DNA from 4 places in the Rhizobium sp. NLR22b genome. Region 4 is predicted to be linked to each of the others. Evidence: predicted binding sites of a transcription regulator. Region 4 holds the regulator's gene; each other region holds the start of a gene.
What was found. Region 4 encodes LexA, which represses DNA repair genes until DNA is damaged. Its sites were predicted from a motif close to TGTTCNNNNTGTGTTCNG; they were not measured.
Positions count from the first base shown of each region.

Region 1: HJC00_RS03295 (YifB family Mg chelatase-like AAA ATPase) is a predicted target of LexA. The motif match lies at 1,306-1,323, and genes of this name have one in related genera.
Region 2: HJC00_RS18205 (putative DNA modification/repair radical SAM protein) is a predicted target of LexA. The motif match lies at 3,181-3,198, and genes of this name have one in related genera.
Region 3: HJC00_RS02875 (DNA recombination protein RmuC) is a predicted target of LexA. The motif match lies at 2,526-2,543, and genes of this name have one in related genera.

Region 1 covers NZ_JABDWM010000001.1:693,859-698,172, reverse strand. Annotated here, with positions in the region: gene HJC00_RS03305 (cupin domain-containing protein) at 1-225, shown strand, start outside; gene gshB (glutathione synthase) at 313-1,260, shown strand; gene HJC00_RS03295 (YifB family Mg chelatase-like AAA ATPase) at 1,415-2,947, shown strand; gene cysK (cysteine synthase A) at 3,064-4,026, opposite strand; partial or broken gene HJC00_RS03285 (LysE family translocator) at 4,172-4,314, opposite strand, start outside.
Region 2 covers NZ_JABDWM010000010.1:228,741-233,054, reverse strand. Annotated here, with positions in the region: gene carB (carbamoyl-phosphate synthase large subunit) at 1-433, shown strand, start outside; gene HJC00_RS18210 (UdgX family uracil-DNA binding protein) at 489-1,943, opposite strand; gene HJC00_RS18205 (putative DNA modification/repair radical SAM protein) at 1,943-3,175, opposite strand; gene greA (transcription elongation factor GreA) at 3,441-3,917, shown strand; gene HJC00_RS18195 (glycosyltransferase family 4 protein) at 3,945-4,314, shown strand, end outside.
Region 3 covers NZ_JABDWM010000001.1:605,877-610,190, reverse strand. Annotated here, with positions in the region: gene HJC00_RS02885 (methyl-accepting chemotaxis protein) at 1-50, opposite strand, end outside; gene HJC00_RS02880 (ribokinase) at 291-1,190, opposite strand; gene HJC00_RS02875 (DNA recombination protein RmuC) at 1,270-2,493, opposite strand; gene HJC00_RS02870 (globin-coupled sensor protein) at 2,690-4,186, shown strand; gene def (peptide deformylase) at 4,285-4,314, shown strand, end outside.
Region 4 covers NZ_JABDWM010000009.1:171,548-175,861, forward strand. Annotated here, with positions in the region: gene kdsA (3-deoxy-8-phosphooctulonate synthase) at 130-975, opposite strand; gene HJC00_RS16720 (VOC family protein) at 972-1,868, opposite strand; gene lexA (transcriptional repressor LexA) at 2,064-2,783, shown strand; gene HJC00_RS16730 (ComEC/Rec2 family competence protein) at 2,764-4,314, opposite strand, start outside.

The sequences.
Region 1 (4,314 bases), on a different contig from region 4:
ATCCTCGAAGGCGAGGTCCATATCACCGCCGAGGACGGCACGGAACGGACCCTGTGCGCCGGCGACGTCGCCTTTTTCGCAGGTGGAACCTGGGCGAGCTGGCGGGTCGACAGTTACGTCCGCAAGGTCGCCTTCCTGCGCAAGCCTTTCCCGAAGCCTTTGGCAATCGCCTACCGTCTGCGCAACATGCTGCGCAACGGCGGCAGCCAGGGCATCGCCGCCTGAAAATGGCGACTGCCGCAAGCCTTCGATGACCGTTGCGTTTGATGCCGGGCCGACCTACATCTGTCCGGCATTCAGCGAGGGACGGAAATGGCCAAGATCACCAATGTAGCGGTCCAGATGGATCATGTCGCCGGCATCAATATCGCAGGGGACTCCACCTTCGCCATGAGCCTGGAGGCGCAGGCGCGCGGCTACAGGCTCTTCCATTATACCCCCGAGCGCCTGAGCTTCCGCGACGGCAAGCTCTTTGCCAGCGTCGAGCCGATGCTGCTGCGTGACGTCAAGGGCGATCACTTCGAACTCGGCGCGCCCGAGCGCGTCGATCTCTCGACCATGGACGTGGTGCTGCTGCGCCAGGATCCGCCCTTCGACATGGCCTATATCACCTCGACGCATCTCCTCGAGCGCATCCATCCGAAGACGCTCGTCGTCAACGATCCGGCTTGGGTGCGCAATTCACCGGAGAAGATCTTCGTCACCGAATTCGCCGATCTGATGCCGAAGACGCTGATCACCAAGGATCCCGCCGAAATCCGCCGCTTCCGCGACGAGATGGGCGACATCATCTTGAAGCCGCTCTACGGCAATGGCGGCGCCGGCGTCTTCCATTCGACCCGCGACGACCGCAACCTCTCCTCACTGCTGGAAATGTTCGGCCAACTCTTCCGCGAGCCCTTCATCGCCCAGCAATATCTGCCCGACGTGCGCAAGGGCGACAAGCGTATCATCCTTGTCGACGGCGAGTTTGCCGGTGCCATCAACCGCGTGCCGGCCGAGCATGACAGCCGCTCCAACATGCATGTCGGCGGCCGCGCCGAGGCGACCGAACTGACGCCGCGCGAAAAGGAAATCTGCGCCCGCATCGGCCCCGCGCTGAGGGAACGCGGCTTCCTGCTCGTCGGCATCGACGTGATCGGCGATTACATGACCGAGATCAACGTCACCTCGCCGACCGGCATCCGCGAGGTCAGGAAGTTCGGCGGCGCCGATATCGCGGCCCTGCTCTGGGACGCGATCGAGCGCAAGCGCGGCTGAGGCTGCGATCGGGTGCAACCGCGATTACTGCTGCTTATCCGCCTGCGTTCTTTTATTGTTCTTGTTTTAGTCCTGCTTCCGTGCCAGATTGCAACCGCTGGCTTTCAACGGCCACGGGGCGGTCTCTAAGAGTTTGCGGGACAAGGGTGGGCATATGGTCGCGCGTGTCAGTACGGTAGCATTCCAGGGCATCGAAGGCGTGCCGGTCGAGGTCCAGGTCATGATCGCGCCTGGCAAGGTCGGCATGCAGATCGTCGGCCTGCCTGACAAGGCGGTCGCTGAAAGCCGCGAGCGCGTTCAGGCCGCCCTTCACGCCTCCGGCCTGGCGCTGCCGGGCAAACGGGTGACCGTCAACTTGGCGCCCGCCGATCTGCCGAAGGAAGGCTCGCATTTTGATCTGCCAATCGCGCTGGCGCTGATGGCCGCTCTCGGCGCCATTCCCGCCGATGCGCTGTCGGATTTTGTCGTCGTCGGCGAACTCAATCTCGATGGCACGATCGCCGCCATTGCGGGCGCGCTGCCGGCGGCCATCGGCGCCAATGCGCTCGGCAAGGGGCTGATCTGCCCGGCCGAAAGCGGCGCCGAGGCTGCCTGGGCCGGCGCCGAGGTCGATATTCTCGCACCGCGCAGCCTGATTGCCCTTGCCAATCATTTTCGCGGCACGCAGGTGCTCTCCCGGCCGGAGCCGTCGATCCGCGCCAATGCCGCCAACCTGCCGGATCTTGCCGAGATCAAGGGCCAGGAAAGCGCAAAACGTGCGCTCGAGGTGGCGGCCGCCGGCGGCCACAATCTCCTGATGGTCGGGCCTCCCGGTTCCGGCAAATCGATGCTGGCGTCGCGGCTGCCGTCGATCCTGCCGCCGCTTTCGCCCGCCGAACTGCTTGAAGTGTCGATGGTCCATTCGATCGCCGGCCAGCTCACCGGCGGCAAGCTGTCCGATCGCCGGCCCTTCCGCACCCCGCATCATTCCGCCACCATGGCCGCCCTTGTCGGCGGCGGCCTGCGCGCCCGTCCCGGCGAAGCCTCGCTTGCCCATCATGGCGTGCTCTTCCTCGACGAGTTTCCCGAGTTCACGCCGCAGGCACTCGATGCGCTGCGCCAGCCGCTCGAAGGCGGCGAATGCGTCATCGCGCGCGCCAATCACCGCGTCTCCTATCCGGCAAAATTCCAGCTGATCGCGGCGATGAACCCCTGCCGCTGCGGCATGGCCGGTGAGCCCGGCCATACCTGCGCCCGTGGCCCGCGCTGCATGAGCGACTACCAGGCCCGCATCTCCGGGCCGCTGATGGACCGCATCGATATCCGCATCGATGTGCCGGCCGTCTCCGCCGCCGATCTGATCCGCCCGATGGCGGCCGAGGCCAGCGCCGATGTCGCCCGCCGCGTCGCCCGCGCCCGCGAGCTCCAGCAGGAGCGCTTCGCGCGCGCCGGCGCCAGGGATATCGGCACCAATGCCCGCTGCTCCACATCAATGATCGAAAAACTCGCCGAGCCCGATGCGAGCGGCCTGCAACTCCTGCGCGACGCCGCCGAGAAGATGAAATTCTCCGCCCGCGGCTACCACCGCGTCCTCAAGGTCGCCCGCACGCTCGCCGATCTCGACGACAAACCGACCGTTGGCCGTTTGCATCTGGCTGAGGCGATCTCCTACCGGATCGCCGGCGAGAGGTTGACGGCGGCCGCCTGAGCGCAAGCGAATAGGGAGTTGCGAATAGCGACTAGTTAATCGGCTTGCCCGCCGCAAAGCAGGTTACATCCTATTCGCTATTCGCTATTCGCTATTCGCTATTCGCTATTCGCTATTCAGCTCCCCAACCCCTCAAACAGCGCCGTCGACAAATACCGTTCCGCAAAAGACGGTATGATGATGACGATGTTCTTGCCGGCATTTTCCGGCCGGCTGCCGACCTTGATCGCCGCCGTCAGCGCCGCGCCGGAGGAGATGCCGACCGGCACGCCTTCGAGCCTTGCGATGAGGCGGGCCTGTTCGAAGGCCTCGTCGTTGGTGACGGTCACGACCTCGTCATAGATGCCGGTATCGAGGATCTTCGGCGCGAAGCCGGCGCCGATTCCCTGGATCTTGTGCGGGCCGGGATTACCGCCTGAGAGCACCGGCGAATCGGCAGGCTCGACGGCGATGATCTGGATCTCGGGCTTGTGGCTCTTCAGCACCTGGCCGACGCCGGTGATCGTGCCGCCGGTGCCGATGCCCGAGACGACGATATCGACCGTGCCGTCGGTATCGTTCCAGATTTCCTCGGCCGTCGTCTTGCGGTGGATCTCGGGATTGGCCGGGTTTTCGAACTGCTGCGGAATGATGGCGTCGGGAAGGGAGGCGGCGAGCTCCTCGGCCTTGGCGATGGCGCCCTTCATGCCCTTCGACCCTTCCGTCAGCACCAGCTCGGCGCCGAGCAGCGCCAGCATCTTGCGGCGTTCGACCGACATGGTCTCGGGCATGGTGAGGATCAGCCGATATCCCTTGGCGGCGGCGGCAAAGGCGAGTGCGATGCCGGTATTGCCCGAGGTCGGCTCGATCAGCACCGTTTTGCCTGATGTGATCTTGCCTTGCGATTCCAGGCTTTCGATCATTGCCACACCGATGCGGTCCTTGACGGATGCGATCGGATTGAAGAATTCGAGCTTGCCGATCAGGTTTGCCACCACACCCTTTTCCCGCGCCAGCTTGTCGAAGCGCACCAGCGGCGTGTCGCCGATGGTCTCGGTGATCGAGGAATAGATGCGGCCGCGGCCGGGTTTGTGCGACATGGTTCTCTCCCTTTGGACTTCATTCCCTGAAATCGAGGAGGAGAATAGGGTCAAAGACGGAATGAGACCAGAGCGCGTTCGCGCCGGGCGGGGGTGGCGGAGAGAAAATAAGCTTTGAAAACCGCCTCTTGGCGGATGTTTTATTTCAGGCTGCCCGCGTCGCGATGAACGCCGCCGTGCCCGCAAGGATGCCGGCTGCAACCCGGTTCAGCGCCCGCAGGGCGCGCGGCTGTTTCAGCATCGTGCGGGCGCGCGCGGCAAGCAGCATATAGGGCACCAGCACGGTGA
Region 2 (4,314 bases), on a different contig from region 4:
CAAGTCGCAGCTCGGCGCGGGCGTCGAACTGCCGCGTGACGGAACGGTTTTCGTCTCCGTGCGCGACGAGGACAAGCCGCGCGTGCTGCCGGCGATCCGCATCCTCGTCGAAGAAGGCTTCAAGGTGCTGGCAACTGGCGGCACCGCCCGCTTCCTCGGCGAAAACGGCATCACCGCCACCAAGATCAACAAGGTTCTGGAAGGCCGTCCGCATATCGAGGACGCCATCCGCAACCGCCAGGTCCAACTCGTCATCAACACCACCGACGGCAACAAGGCGATCTCGGACTCCAAGTCGCTGCGCCGTGCGACGCTGATGCAGAAGGTGCCCTATTACACGACGATGGCCGGCGCCGAAGCCGCCGCCCAGGCGATCAAGGCGCTGAAGGCCGGCAATCTCGAAGTGCGGCCGCTGCAAAGTTACTTCGCTTGAGACAGGGCAGCGCCACCGCTCGACGGGCAGTGGCGCGAACTCCACCGGAATCAATTTATCCGGCTGAGACCATAAGCCGCTGAACCTTCAGCATATCCACGCGAAACCGGGCCAGCTCCTCCGCCTTCAGTCGCTCGTCCGGAATGCGCAGCAGATAGGACGGATGCACCGTCACGAAGAGCGTGCGCCCTCCTTCGATCGCCATCGCCCTTCCCCTGACATCCTGCAGGCGCTCTTTGACATCGGTCAGCGCCGCAAGCGCCGTCGCCCCCAATGCGACAATCAGTTTCGGCTTGAGGAGCGCCATCTCGCGATCGAGCCACCAGCGGCAATGCTTCACCTCATTCATATTCGGCTTCTGATGGATGCGACGCTTGCCCCGCGGCTCGTATTTGAAATGCTTGACGGCATTGGTGACGTAGAGCCTCGAGCGGTCGATGCCCGCCTCCGATATCACCTGATCGAGAAGCCTGCCGGCGGGACCGACGAAGGGACGCCCGGAAATATCCTCCTGGTCGCCCGGCTGCTCGCCGACGAACATCACCTGCGCATCGCGCGGCCCCTCTCCGAATACCGTCCGCGTCGCATTTGCATGAAGCGGGCAGCGTGTGCAGACAGCGGCCTCCGCGCGCAGTGCTTCCAGCGTGCCCGCAGTAGCCGCTGGTTCTGCGGGGAGATTGCGCGCGGCCCGCTGCAAGCGGTCGTGAAACGGCAGCGACTGCGTCGCCTCCCGCGCCGCCATCTCCCGCACCTTGCTTTCGGCCGATGCAATCAAGCCAGGAATGAGGTCGGCCTCCGGCAGGTTCTTCCAGTATTTCTTCGGCATCTCCGCCTGCATCGCCTTCACCTTCAACCGCGCGGGGTTGAAGATGCTGGCATAGTAGGTTCGCCAGAGTTCGTCCGTGGCATCGGTGAGATTAGGCCTTTCGCATGGCTCGTCGGCAATCGTCAGCCGCTCGCCGTTCCAGGCCGCCGAGCCCTTGGGCGTGGCGATTAGCCAGTCCATGTCGCTGAAACGGCGCTGGAAAAAGGGAGCCGTGCGCCTGACGACATGATGGTCCGGCTCGAACCAGGCGAGGAATTTCCGACGACCTGCCGATACCGCGCCGACTTCCTTGAAACGGACGAAGGCCGTCATCTTGTGCGCGTCGCGCCGAATGTTCTTCGCCATCAGCCTGGCCCGCACAACATCCTCGTCGGAGGTCACCTCCAGCAGTTGCCGATCCAGCTGCAGCCTCCAGAGGAGACGGTACAGCAGAGAAAATCGCGCCGGATCGGAATGGCAGAGGACGGTCTCAGCAAGCTCGATGAAAGCGGGCGGCACCGTCATCGGCTTACGCGTTGTCGCAGGCGCTGGCGGCATGGCGTCCCGTTGAAACGACAGATCGGCCTCGGCGCTTTTTTCGCGCCAGTCGATCTCCTCGGGCAAGATGCCGGCTGCCGCCAAAACGCGTGCGGCATCGCGCCATTCGCCAAGATCTCCACGTCCTGCAAGCACGACCCGGCGCATCACAGCAAGGACAATTGTTCATGCTGCGGCTCGAACACGGCGCGCAGGTCCGGGCGGTCGACCAGCCGTCGCGGCGACCAGCCTTCCGCGGAGATGAAGGATTGGACTTTCTTGATCGAAACTCCGAGTCGGGAGAGATCATCAAGCCGCAGGCGACGAAAACAGCGCGCAGAGACGATCGCTTTCACGGTTTTGGTGCCGAGGCCCGGCACACGCAGCAACCGCTCGCGCTCGGCCTTGTTGATGTCGACGGGAAATTCGCCCCGGTTGGCAAGCGCCCAGGCAAGCTTCGGATCGAGATTGAGATCGAGCATGCCGTCCGCCTGGTTCGCAGTAATCTCCTCGATGCCGAAACCGTAGAACCGATAGAGCCAGTCGGCCTGGTAAAGCCGATGCTCGCGCATCAGCGGCGGCTTGATCAGCGGCAGGTTTTTCGAGGAGTCCGGGATGGGGCTGAAGGCGGAGTAATAGACGCGCCTCAGGCCATAGCTGCTGTAGAGCCGGCCGCTGCTCGCCAGAATAGTCGCGTCATTGGCCCCATCCGCCCCGACGATCATCTGCGTGCTCTGGCCGGCTGGCACGAAACGCTGGCGTTTCCCGGTCTTAAGCGTCGGTTCATCGGCAGCCTCGATCTTCGACCTGATATCCGCCATCGATCGTCTGATATTGACGGGCTTCTTTTCCGGCGCGAAACGGGAAATCCCGCTGTCGGTCGGCAGCTCGATATTGAGCGACAGCCGATCGGCATGAAGCCCCGCCTCCTCGAGCAGATGCGGCGACGCCTCGGGGATCGCTTTCAGATGGATATAGCCGCGGAAATTATGCGTCACCCGCAGCTCGCGGACGATGCGGACCATCTCCTCCATCGTGTAATCGGAAGAGCGAATGATGCCGGAGGAAAGGAAGAGGCCTTCGATATAGTTGCGTCGGTAGAATTCGAGCGTCAGCCAGACGACTTCCTCCGTCGTGAAGCGTGCGCGCTCGACATTGCTGGAGGAGCGATTGACGCAATAGGCACAGTCGTAGATGCAGAAATTGGTGAGCAGGATCTTCAGAAGCGAAATGCACCGTCCATCCGGAGCATAGGCATGGCAGATGCCGGATCCCTCGGTCGAACCCAGTCCGCCGCTTGCGCTCGAATCGCGTTTCACCGTGCCGCTGGAGGCACAGGAAGCATCGTATTTTGCGGCATCGGAAAGGATGGCCAAACGTTCGGTTAGCGACTTCTTCATTAGTATGTTCACTATATGTTCCATGGCGCAAAGTCAATCCCGGCGCGGCTGCCGCTCCCCCGTTTGGCACGCATCACCCGACGTACCAGCGGGTATCCGTTTCATTTATGCGAATTTTCTGGAAATCAGCCGTGGCGATCTGCTATAAGCATGCAACTATGATTGTGGCACGGTTCCGAAGTTCCTCTTCGGGACCTGTTTTCTTTTGTGTGTGCCTGACTGTGCTGACGCAAGACGGCGGCCGCAAGGAGTGAAGGACAGAAAAATGGTTGATAAGGTACCGATGACACAGGGTGGTTTCGTCAAGCTGCAGGAAGAGCTGCGCTGGCGTCAGCAGGAGGAGCGCCCCCGAATCATCGAGGCGATCGCCGAAGCCCGTGCTCATGGCGACCTTTCCGAAAATGCCGAATACCATGCCGCCAAGGAAGCCCAGAGCCACAATGAGGGCCGCATCACCGAGCTGGAAGACCTGACGGCCCGCGCCGAGGTCATCGACCTCACGAAAATGTCCGGCGACAAGATCAAGTTCGGCGCCAAGGTGAAGCTCGTTGACGAGGACACCGAGGAAGAAAAGACCTACCAGATCGTTGGCGACCAGGAAGCCGACGTCAAGGCCGGCCGCATCTCCATCTCCTCCCCGATCGCCCGTGCGCTGATCGGCAAGGAAGTCGGCGATTCCATCGAGGTCAATGCGCCGGGCGGCTCCAAGGCCTACGAAATCCTACAGGTTTCCTGGGGCTGATCGCCCGTCAGACACGAGACCCATTCCTTGCCGGATATTCGTGACGTCGAGATCATCGCGCCCAACTTCAAGCGCCGGCTCTCCGGCGTCACGTCGACCATCGTTCAGCTCATCCCATGCCAGATCTGGCTTGGGATGCGCATAGCGACGCTCGGCCCCGGCCTGCCGGAGGGCTTGGCCAAACTGAGATGGGCGCAGCTTTTCGGGCTGTGGCGTCCGCCGGCCAAGCGACGTCACCGCGTCTGGCACGCCCGCCGCAACAATGAGATGGCCGTCGGCATCCTGCTTCGCCATGTCCTGCGCATGCCGCTGAAGCTGCTCTTCACTTCGGCGGCGCAACGCCGTCACACCGCCTATACGAAATGGCTGATCCGCCGCATGGACGCGGTGATCGCGA
Region 3 (4,314 bases), on a different contig from region 4:
GTGATGACGATGAGCTTCGCCGCAAGCGATTTCATGCGAAAAATGAACATGGGGTCCTCGGGCAAGGATACGCCGAACGTGCATTCTCCGGCGCAGGAGCGAAGGCATGGCTCCGTCATGGAGCAGCCGCATCAGCCGCGGATCCGCAAGCGCGAAGACCCGGCGATCACTGGGAAGATCGCCGGAGACCTCTTAAATTTGAGTGAAACTTTAGCGGTTTGTATGATGAAAGCCGCAGAAATCTCCCTTAAAATTGAAGGAGATCTGGCGAGTTTCGCAGGCAGGCTAGCCTATATTCTGTCTGCGACTTCCTCACTCACAGGAATCGACGGTTGCGCTCCTGATTTGAGACATGCGAGTGAACCGGCGACTGCCGCCCGGTGCAGCGCCGTCCGAAAGTCGAGGCCCTCGTCGAGACTGGCGGCGAGATAGCCGCAGAAGGTGTCGCCTGCCCCGACCGTATCGACAGGATCGATCGCCAGCCCTTGCGCCCGTGAAATGACCCCATCCCGGATGGCGATGACGCCATCGCCGCCGAGCGTCACGATCAGGGTCTGGCCGGTTTCCTGATGCAGGCGGACAAGCGCTGCCTCGCGCGCTTGTGCGTCCATGCCGTCCTGTCCGGCAAGCCGCTCGAACTCGGTCTCATTGGCAATGACGATATCGGCCAGGCGACCGAGGCGCGGTGCATCGGGGATCAAGGGGGCGAGGTTGAGGATGCTGGTGATGCCCTTGGCGCGCGCGGCCGAGAGCGCGCGTTCGACGGCCGCGACAGGCACCTCGAGCTGCAACATCAGCATGTCGCCTTCGTTCATGCGGCCGACCGCGATTTCCGCATCAGCTGGCGTGACCAGGCCGTTGGCGCCCGGAACCACGGCGATCATGTTCTCGCCGTCGGCGCCGACCAGGATCAGCGCCGTGCCCGTGGGGCCGTCGACATGCTTCACGAGGGAGAGATCGGTCCCCGCCGCATCGAGCAGGGCAAGTGCATCGGCGGCAAAAGCATCCTTGCCGACGGCGCCGACCATGTGCACATAGCGGCCGGCGCGGCGGGCTGCCAGCGCCTGGTTGGCGCCCTTGCCGCCGGCAGCCGTGGCAAAACCGTTGCCGGCCACCGTCTCGCCGGGCTTCGGCAGTCGCTCGGTCGTGGCGATGAGATCCATGTTGATGGATCCGAAAACTGTGATCATCAGGCTGTCCCGTCTTTTAGAGCATGCGAATGACATCATGCCCCTGCTATTCCATGGGGCGAGACACTGCCCGAAGCGGTCACTCCTCGTCAACCACCCGAAGCTTGAGAAGGCCGGTACGGCTTTCCACCGATTTGGCCGGAGCCTCGCCATCGCGGGCGGGCTTGGCGTCACCGCCTGCCTCGAATTCCAGCGCCTCGATCTTGGCGCCGCGCCTGGTGAGCTTGTCGGCTGACGTGACCACCATGTCGATATCTTTCTGCGCCATGGCGAAGTGGCCCTGCAGCTTGCGCACCCGCTCGTCGAGGCGGCCGAGATCGTCCATCAGCAGTGCCACCTCGCCCTGGATCAGATGCGCCTGCGCCTGCATGCGCTGGTCTTTCAGCACCGCCTGGATGACCTGGATCGACAGCATCAGAAGTGATGGCGAGACAATGACGATGCGCGCTCGGTGTGCCTTCTGCACCAGCGGCTCGAAGTTCTCGTGGATCTCCGCGAAGATCGATTCCGACGGCACGAAGAGAAAGGCCGTCTCCTGGGTTTCCCCCTGAATCAGATATTTCTCCGAAATATCCCGGATATGGATCTCCATATCGCGGCGGAACTGCTGGCCGGCGATCTTGGCGGCCTCGGGGCTGCCGGCGTCACGGATGGCGTTCCAGGCTTCGAGCGGGAACTTCGCATCGATGACAAGCGGCGGCGCGCCGTTCGGCATGCGGATCGTGCAGTCCGGCCGCGAGCCGTTGGAGAGCGTCTGCTGGAAGGCATAGGCGCCCATCGGCAGGCCGTCGGCGACGATCGTCTCCATCCGCGACTGGCCAAAGGCGCCGCGCGTCTGCTTGTTCGAGAGAATCGCCTGCAGTCCGACGACGTCCTTGGCGAGCGTCTGGATATTGTTCTGCGCCGCATCGATGACCGCCAGCCGCTCCTGCAGCCGCTGCAGATTCTCATGCGTCGATTTCGTCTGCTCGGTGATCGTCGAGCTGACGCGCTGCGACATGCCGTCGAGACGTTGGCTGATTGCCTGATTGAGCTCGCTCTGACGCGCGCCGAAAACCTCGGCCATGGCCGTGATGCGGCCCTGCATCTCCGCCTGGATCTTCAAAAGCTCGGCCATGCGCGCCTCGCTTTCGCCAGCCCGCAGGCTCGCCTCCTCCGCCTGCTCGCGGCGGAGGCTGATGCCGCGCAAGAGAAGGATGATCACCAGAAGCACAAAGGCGATGAGAACGCCGCCGGCAAGCGCCAGCATGGCCGGACTGAGCGAGGCGACGGAGAGGGCGAGCGATTCGGGATGAACGGTCATGCCGCAACCATAACAGAAGATGGGGCAATATATAGATCAAAACATGAACAAAATCGGCAATTCCCAATATCCTCTCTGTCGCTTTCCTCGCCGACGCGGAAAATCGCTGCCAGTTTAATCATTGCTCAACCATATTGGCCAAAATCTGTGCCAATGAATTCCCTCCCGCGCCGTTGCGCCAAGTACAGAGATTTCCATGACATCCCAGCAGACCGACAGTGCCCTCAGACAGCGTCTCGATTTCATCGAACTGGACGAGGCGGCGCGCCGGTCGATGCGGGATATCAGCCCCGTCATATCAGAGCTGATCGGCGCTGCCCTCGATAAGTTTTATGCCAAGATCGCCAGGACCCCCGCCGTATCGGCTTTTTTCGCCGATAAGAACCATGTCGCCCACGCCAAGAAGCACCAGCAGGATCATTGGAGCAAGCTTGCCGGCGGCGCCTTCGACGAGAGCTATGTGGACGGCGTGACCGCGGTCGGCCGAACGCATGCCCGCATCGGGCTGGAGCCGCGCTGGTATGTCGGCGGCTACGCCCTTGTCATGTCCGAACTCGTCAAGGGCATCATGGAGAAGCAGTGGCCGTCGGTCTTCGCGCGCCAGCAGGGCAAACTGCTCGCCGAGAAGCTGTCGGCGGTCATCAAGGCGGGCATGCTCGACATGGATTATTCCATCTCGGTCTATCTCGAGACGCTTGAAGCCAAACGCCAGGCTCTTGAAGAGCAGCGCGCCCAAGCCCAATCCGACCAGGCGCTTGCGCTCGAGCAGCTGCGCCGCGGCCTGGAGGCGCTGTCGAACGGCGATCTCGAGGCTACCCTGCCGTCCGACCTGCCAGGTGATTTCCGGCAAATGGCCGAGGATTACAATCGTGCCGTCAAGGCGCTTCGCCAGTCCTTTGCATCGGTGCGGGACACGTCCGGCCATATCATGAACGGCGCCGACGTCATTTCCAATGCGACCAACGACCTGGCGTTGCGCACTGCCCAGCAGGCGGCGGGCGTCGAGGAGAGCTCGGCCGCCCTGCAGCAGCTTTCCGTCAGCGTCGGCCAGACGGCCGCCAATGCCGAGAAGGCTTCGGACGCCGTACGCGAGACGCAGCAGAAGGCGAAGAATTCGGGTGAGCTCGTCACCAGCGCCGTTTCGGCGATGGCCGGCATCGAGAAATCCTCGACGGAGATTTCCAAGATCATCGGCGTCATCGACGAAATCGCCTTCCAGACCAATCTTCTGGCGCTGAACGCCGGCGTCGAGGCAGCGCGCGCCGGCGATGCCGGCAAGGGTTTTGCCGTTGTCGCCCAGGAAGTGCGCCAACTTGCCCAGCGCACGGCCGAGGCTGCCAAGGAGATCAAGAACCTGATCTCGCAGAGCTCGACCCAGGTCAATGAGGGTGTCGGCATCGTCTCCAGCACTGGCGAAGCGCTGAACGACATGATCGGCCGCATCGACATCATCAACCGCTTCGTCGCCGATATCGCCGCCGCCGCTCGCGATCAGGCGACCGGCGTCAACGAGGTCAGCGTGGCAATCCGCAGCATGGGCGAGATCACCCAGCAGAATTCCGGCATGGTTGAGCGCACGTCGGCGGAAACCGGTCGCCTCAAGGACGAGGTGGACCAATTGATCGAATTGCTGCGCCGCTTCCGTGCCCGCTCGGAAGGCCCTGCCGTCGTCGCGGCTCGCCGGGTGGCGTGAGGCGAATATGGCGAAATTCCGGGCGGGGATGCAAAAAAGCGCCTTCCCCGCGCGCCGGATAATTCCATAGCGGGAAAAGATGGGTTATGGGAACGCCCATGACCATCAAGCCACTCATCATTCTTCCC
Region 4 (4,314 bases):
CTCGGTGGGTGATAAGTCGTTCGAAGCCTGTCATAATCGAAGGCGTGCAAATTACAATGCCGCAATTTCCGGCCTCCGAACCAGCATTCCGTCGTGGCCTAAACCACGAACATGTCAGCTTGTTGAACGTCAGGACTTGGCGATCGCATCGAAGGCAAGCAGCTTCTCGAGCAGTCGCGGCATGTCCTTGAGATAAACCATATTCGGGCCATCGGACGGCGCGTTGTCGGGGTCCTGATGGGTTTCGAGGAAGACGCCGGCAATTCCCGTCGCCACTGCCGCGCGCGCCAGCGTTTCCACGAACTCGCGCTGGCCGCCGGAGGAATCGCCCTGCCCGCCCGGCTGAGCGACGGAATGCGTCGCGTCGAAGATGACGGGAGCGCCCATCGCCGCCATAATCGGCAGCGAGCGCATGTCGGAGACCAGCGTATTGTAGCCGAAGGAAGCGCCACGCTCGCACAAGAGCACATTCGGATTGCCGCTGGCGTTGAGCTTCTTCAGGACGTTCTTCATGTCCCAGGGGGCGAGGAACTGGCCCTTCTTGACATTGACGGCACGGCCGGTCCTTGCGGCGGCGATCAGTAGGTCGGTCTGACGGCAGAGGAAGGCCGGGATCTGCAGGACATCGACCACCTTGGCCACCTCGGCGCATTGCTCGGCCGTATGGACGTCGGTTATGACCGGAAAGCCGAATTCCTTCTTGAGGTCGGCAAAGACCTCCATGCCCTTTTCCAGGCCGATGCCGCGCTCGGCCGAGAGCGAGGTGCGGTTGGCCTTGTCGAAGGAGCTTTTGTAGACAAGACCCATGCCAAGCTTTGCGCAAAGCTCCTTCAGCGTGCCGGCGACCATGAAGGCGTGGTCCCGGTTCTCCATCTGACAGGGGCCGGCAATCAGCGACAGGCGGGCGGTATTGGAAAAGGTGACCTGACCTTCGCCTTCGCCGATCCTGACTTCGGAATTCGTGTCGGTGCTCATCGTGTTTCCTCGAAGGCGAAGAGCGCACCCTGCCCGGGCGTAGACTTCACCAGAATGCGATTGTTCTTGCGCGTGAATGTGATCCCGTTAGCACCCAAATGCGCTTCTGTCACGGCAAGATCGGCGACGGTGAAGAGGATTACCCGGCCGCGCAGACCACGATCGGCGGATGAGACGGCAAGCTCGAAATAGGCCTCCAGCCCTTCGGGCGTCATCAGGCTGATCTTCGCATTTGATGCCGCGATATTCACGCCGAAACCGGTTTTCTCCGCCGCCGCCTGCCCTATCGCAAGCCCGACGAAGGCGGCGAATGCCGCCGGGTCCGGCGCACAAAGCGCGATCTCGGCAATGCCGATCACGCCATTGGCATGCGTCTCCAGCGCGGCGCGATCTGTCGGGAAGGAATTGATGCGCTGGCAGGTAAAGAGAAAGAAATCGGGTGCGCGCAGATCAGCTGCAAAGGCCAGCTTGAAGCTGCCGACGGTCTCCGAACCATCCGGCATCCGCATCGGCCGGCTGAATTGCAACATCTCGCCGGCGCTCGCGCCGTTGCTGACGAAGCGCTTATGATCGAGGCCGGCATCCTCGCTGAGGAAGGCCAGCGCAGACAATCCCTCCTCGCCGCAGCGGAAGCGGAAGGCGCGATTGCGGGCGATGAAGACATTGCCGTGGCGGGCCGCTGCCTCGCTCTCCTCGACGCTCGCCACGCCAAGCGGCTCCAGATAGGTCTTGTCGGCGAAAAAGACGCAGGCATTCTCCGTTCCGAAGGGATGGCGCCCATCGGCGGCGACGGTGAAACCGAGCTTGCCGAGCCTCTCACGCGCCAGATCGATATTGACCACCGGCAGCACGACGTGATCCAGCGGATGCGACTTGGCGGAATGCGCGTTCATGATATCCTCCTGAAAGGGGCAAAGATGTGCGACAGCCCCTCCCCGAATGCAAGCGATGTGCGCCAATCCCGTCGAATGAAATTAAAAATCTCGACGAGTTGGCCCGAAGTTTTACGGAAATTTAGCTACTTGCGGAACACATATGGAACATATAGTGTCTGTTCTGGATTTGTTTCAATCAGGGGTCTGACGTCGATGCTCACGCGCAAACAACAGGAGCTTCTCCTTTTCATTCATGAGCGCATGAAGGAATCCGGCGTCCCTCCCTCCTTCGACGAAATGAAGGATGCCCTGGATCTCGCCTCGAAATCCGGCATTCACCGCCTGATCACGGCGCTCGAGGAGCGCGGCTTCATTCGCCGCCTACCGAATCGCGCCCGGGCGCTTGAAGTGATCAAGCTTCCGGAGGCCTATAACCCCAGCCTGCAACAGCGCCGCGGTTTTTCGCCGAGCGTCATCGAGGGCAGCCTCGGCAAACCCCAGCCGGTCGCCGCCCCCGCTGCCGCAAAGCCGGTCGCCGACAACGGCAACTCTGTCTCCGTGCCGGTCATGGGAAGAATCGCCGCCGGCGTTCCGATCTCGGCGATCCAGAACAACACGCATGACATCGTCATTCCCGCGGACATGCTTGGCTCCGGTGAGCACTACGCGCTGGAGGTCAAGGGCGATTCGATGATCGACGCCGGCATCTTCGACGGCGACACCGTGATCATCCGCAACGGCAGCACCGCAAGTCCCGGCGACATCGTCGTTGCCCTCGTCGACGACGAGGAAGCAACGCTGAAACGCTTCCGCCGGAAGGGCGCCTCGATCGCGTTGGAAGCCGCCAACCCGGCTTACGAGACCCGGATTTTCGGGCCGGACCGCGTCAAGGTGCAGGGCAAGCTCGTCGGCCTCATTCGCCGTTATCACTGACAGCAGCCGGACCGGATTCGGTAAAACTGTCTTTGCGCCAATCATAGGCGCGATGGCGCATCCATGGCCGCGATAGCGCCTCGAATGCGGTTGCGACCTGCAGGCCGGCATCGGCGAAGCGCAATTCGACGGAACCGGTCCTGCGGAGCGTCTCGCCGGTGAAGAGCGTCCCGCCTGAACGGCAGCTGTTGAAACGCAGGCGGACCGAGGTCACGACGATATCGGCCGTATCGCAGGCCGGGCCGAGATAGGCGGCATTGTCGATGACGGTGACGATATGGCCATTGCCGAGTCGTGATGTGCACCACGCCTTCTTGACGCAGGAAAACCGGTTTGCTTCACCGCCTGCTGCGGCTGCCCGCATCGCTGCGCTCGCTTCGTTCTGCTGATCGCGGGAAAGCCTGACTCGGCGGTCTTCTCCTTCCGGCGGGATAGCCGGACCATCCAGCATCTTCGGTGGAACATGTGTCGGCAGGACCAGCGCTCGCTGCCACTGGTCGAAGATGAAATCCGGCGGGTTTTCACGGTTGGACGCGATTGCCTCAGCCGCAACGACCGCAACCAGACCACCATCCTCCGAAATCACCAGATCCGGCGGGCGGGGAGCCGGCAGCAGCAGTACGGTGAGTGTCGAGACGGCGATGATGGATGTGCCGACATGGCGCAGCCGGGTGCGCAGCAGCGTCAGCAGCAGAAAGCCTGCCACCGCCACTGCGAAATACCAGGCGGGCAAGCGGCCGATGCCGATATCGCCGCCCCAGCCGGACACCGTCTTGGCAACCGCAATCACCAGATCGAGGCCGAATCCGACCACCGTCCAGAGCGGAGCATCCAGCCCGAAGGGCATGAGCAGCATCGCCAGCAGCCCGGCCGGCATGACGATGAAGGAGATGATCGGCATCGTCGCAAGGTTTGCCGGCAGGCCGTAAGCCGTCAGGCGATGAAAATGCTCGATCGAAAACAGGGCGGTGGAAAAACCGCCGATCAGCGAGGTCAGGAAGACGCCGCCGAAGAAACCGGCGACGACAACCACCGGCCTGATGATCGGCAATTTCAGGAAAGCGTTTTCACGGACACGCCTGTCCTTCCACAGCTGATAGCCCGATACCAAAGCCAATGTCGCGGCAAAGGACATCTGAAAGCTCGGTCCCAATACTTCCGAAGGTGAAATGGCGATGATGATGAGCGCAGAGAGAACGACATTGCGCAGGCTGATCGACGGCCGATCGAAGAAGACGGCAATCAGCATGATGGTCATCATGATAAAAGCGCGCTCGGCCGAAACCCCGAAACCGGAGATCAGGTAATAGGCGGTGACGGCCATGAGCGCACCGGCGGCGGCGATCTTCTTTGTCGGATAGGCTTGGGCGACGCCGGGAAAGAGGCAGAGCAGCATGCGGAAGCCGACGAAGAAGATGCCGGCCGACAGCGCCATGTTGAGGCCCGAGATCGCGACGATATGGGCAAGGCCGGACTGGCGCAGCGCCTCCGTCGTCGTCTTCGAGATGGCGCGCCGTTCATCCGTCACCAG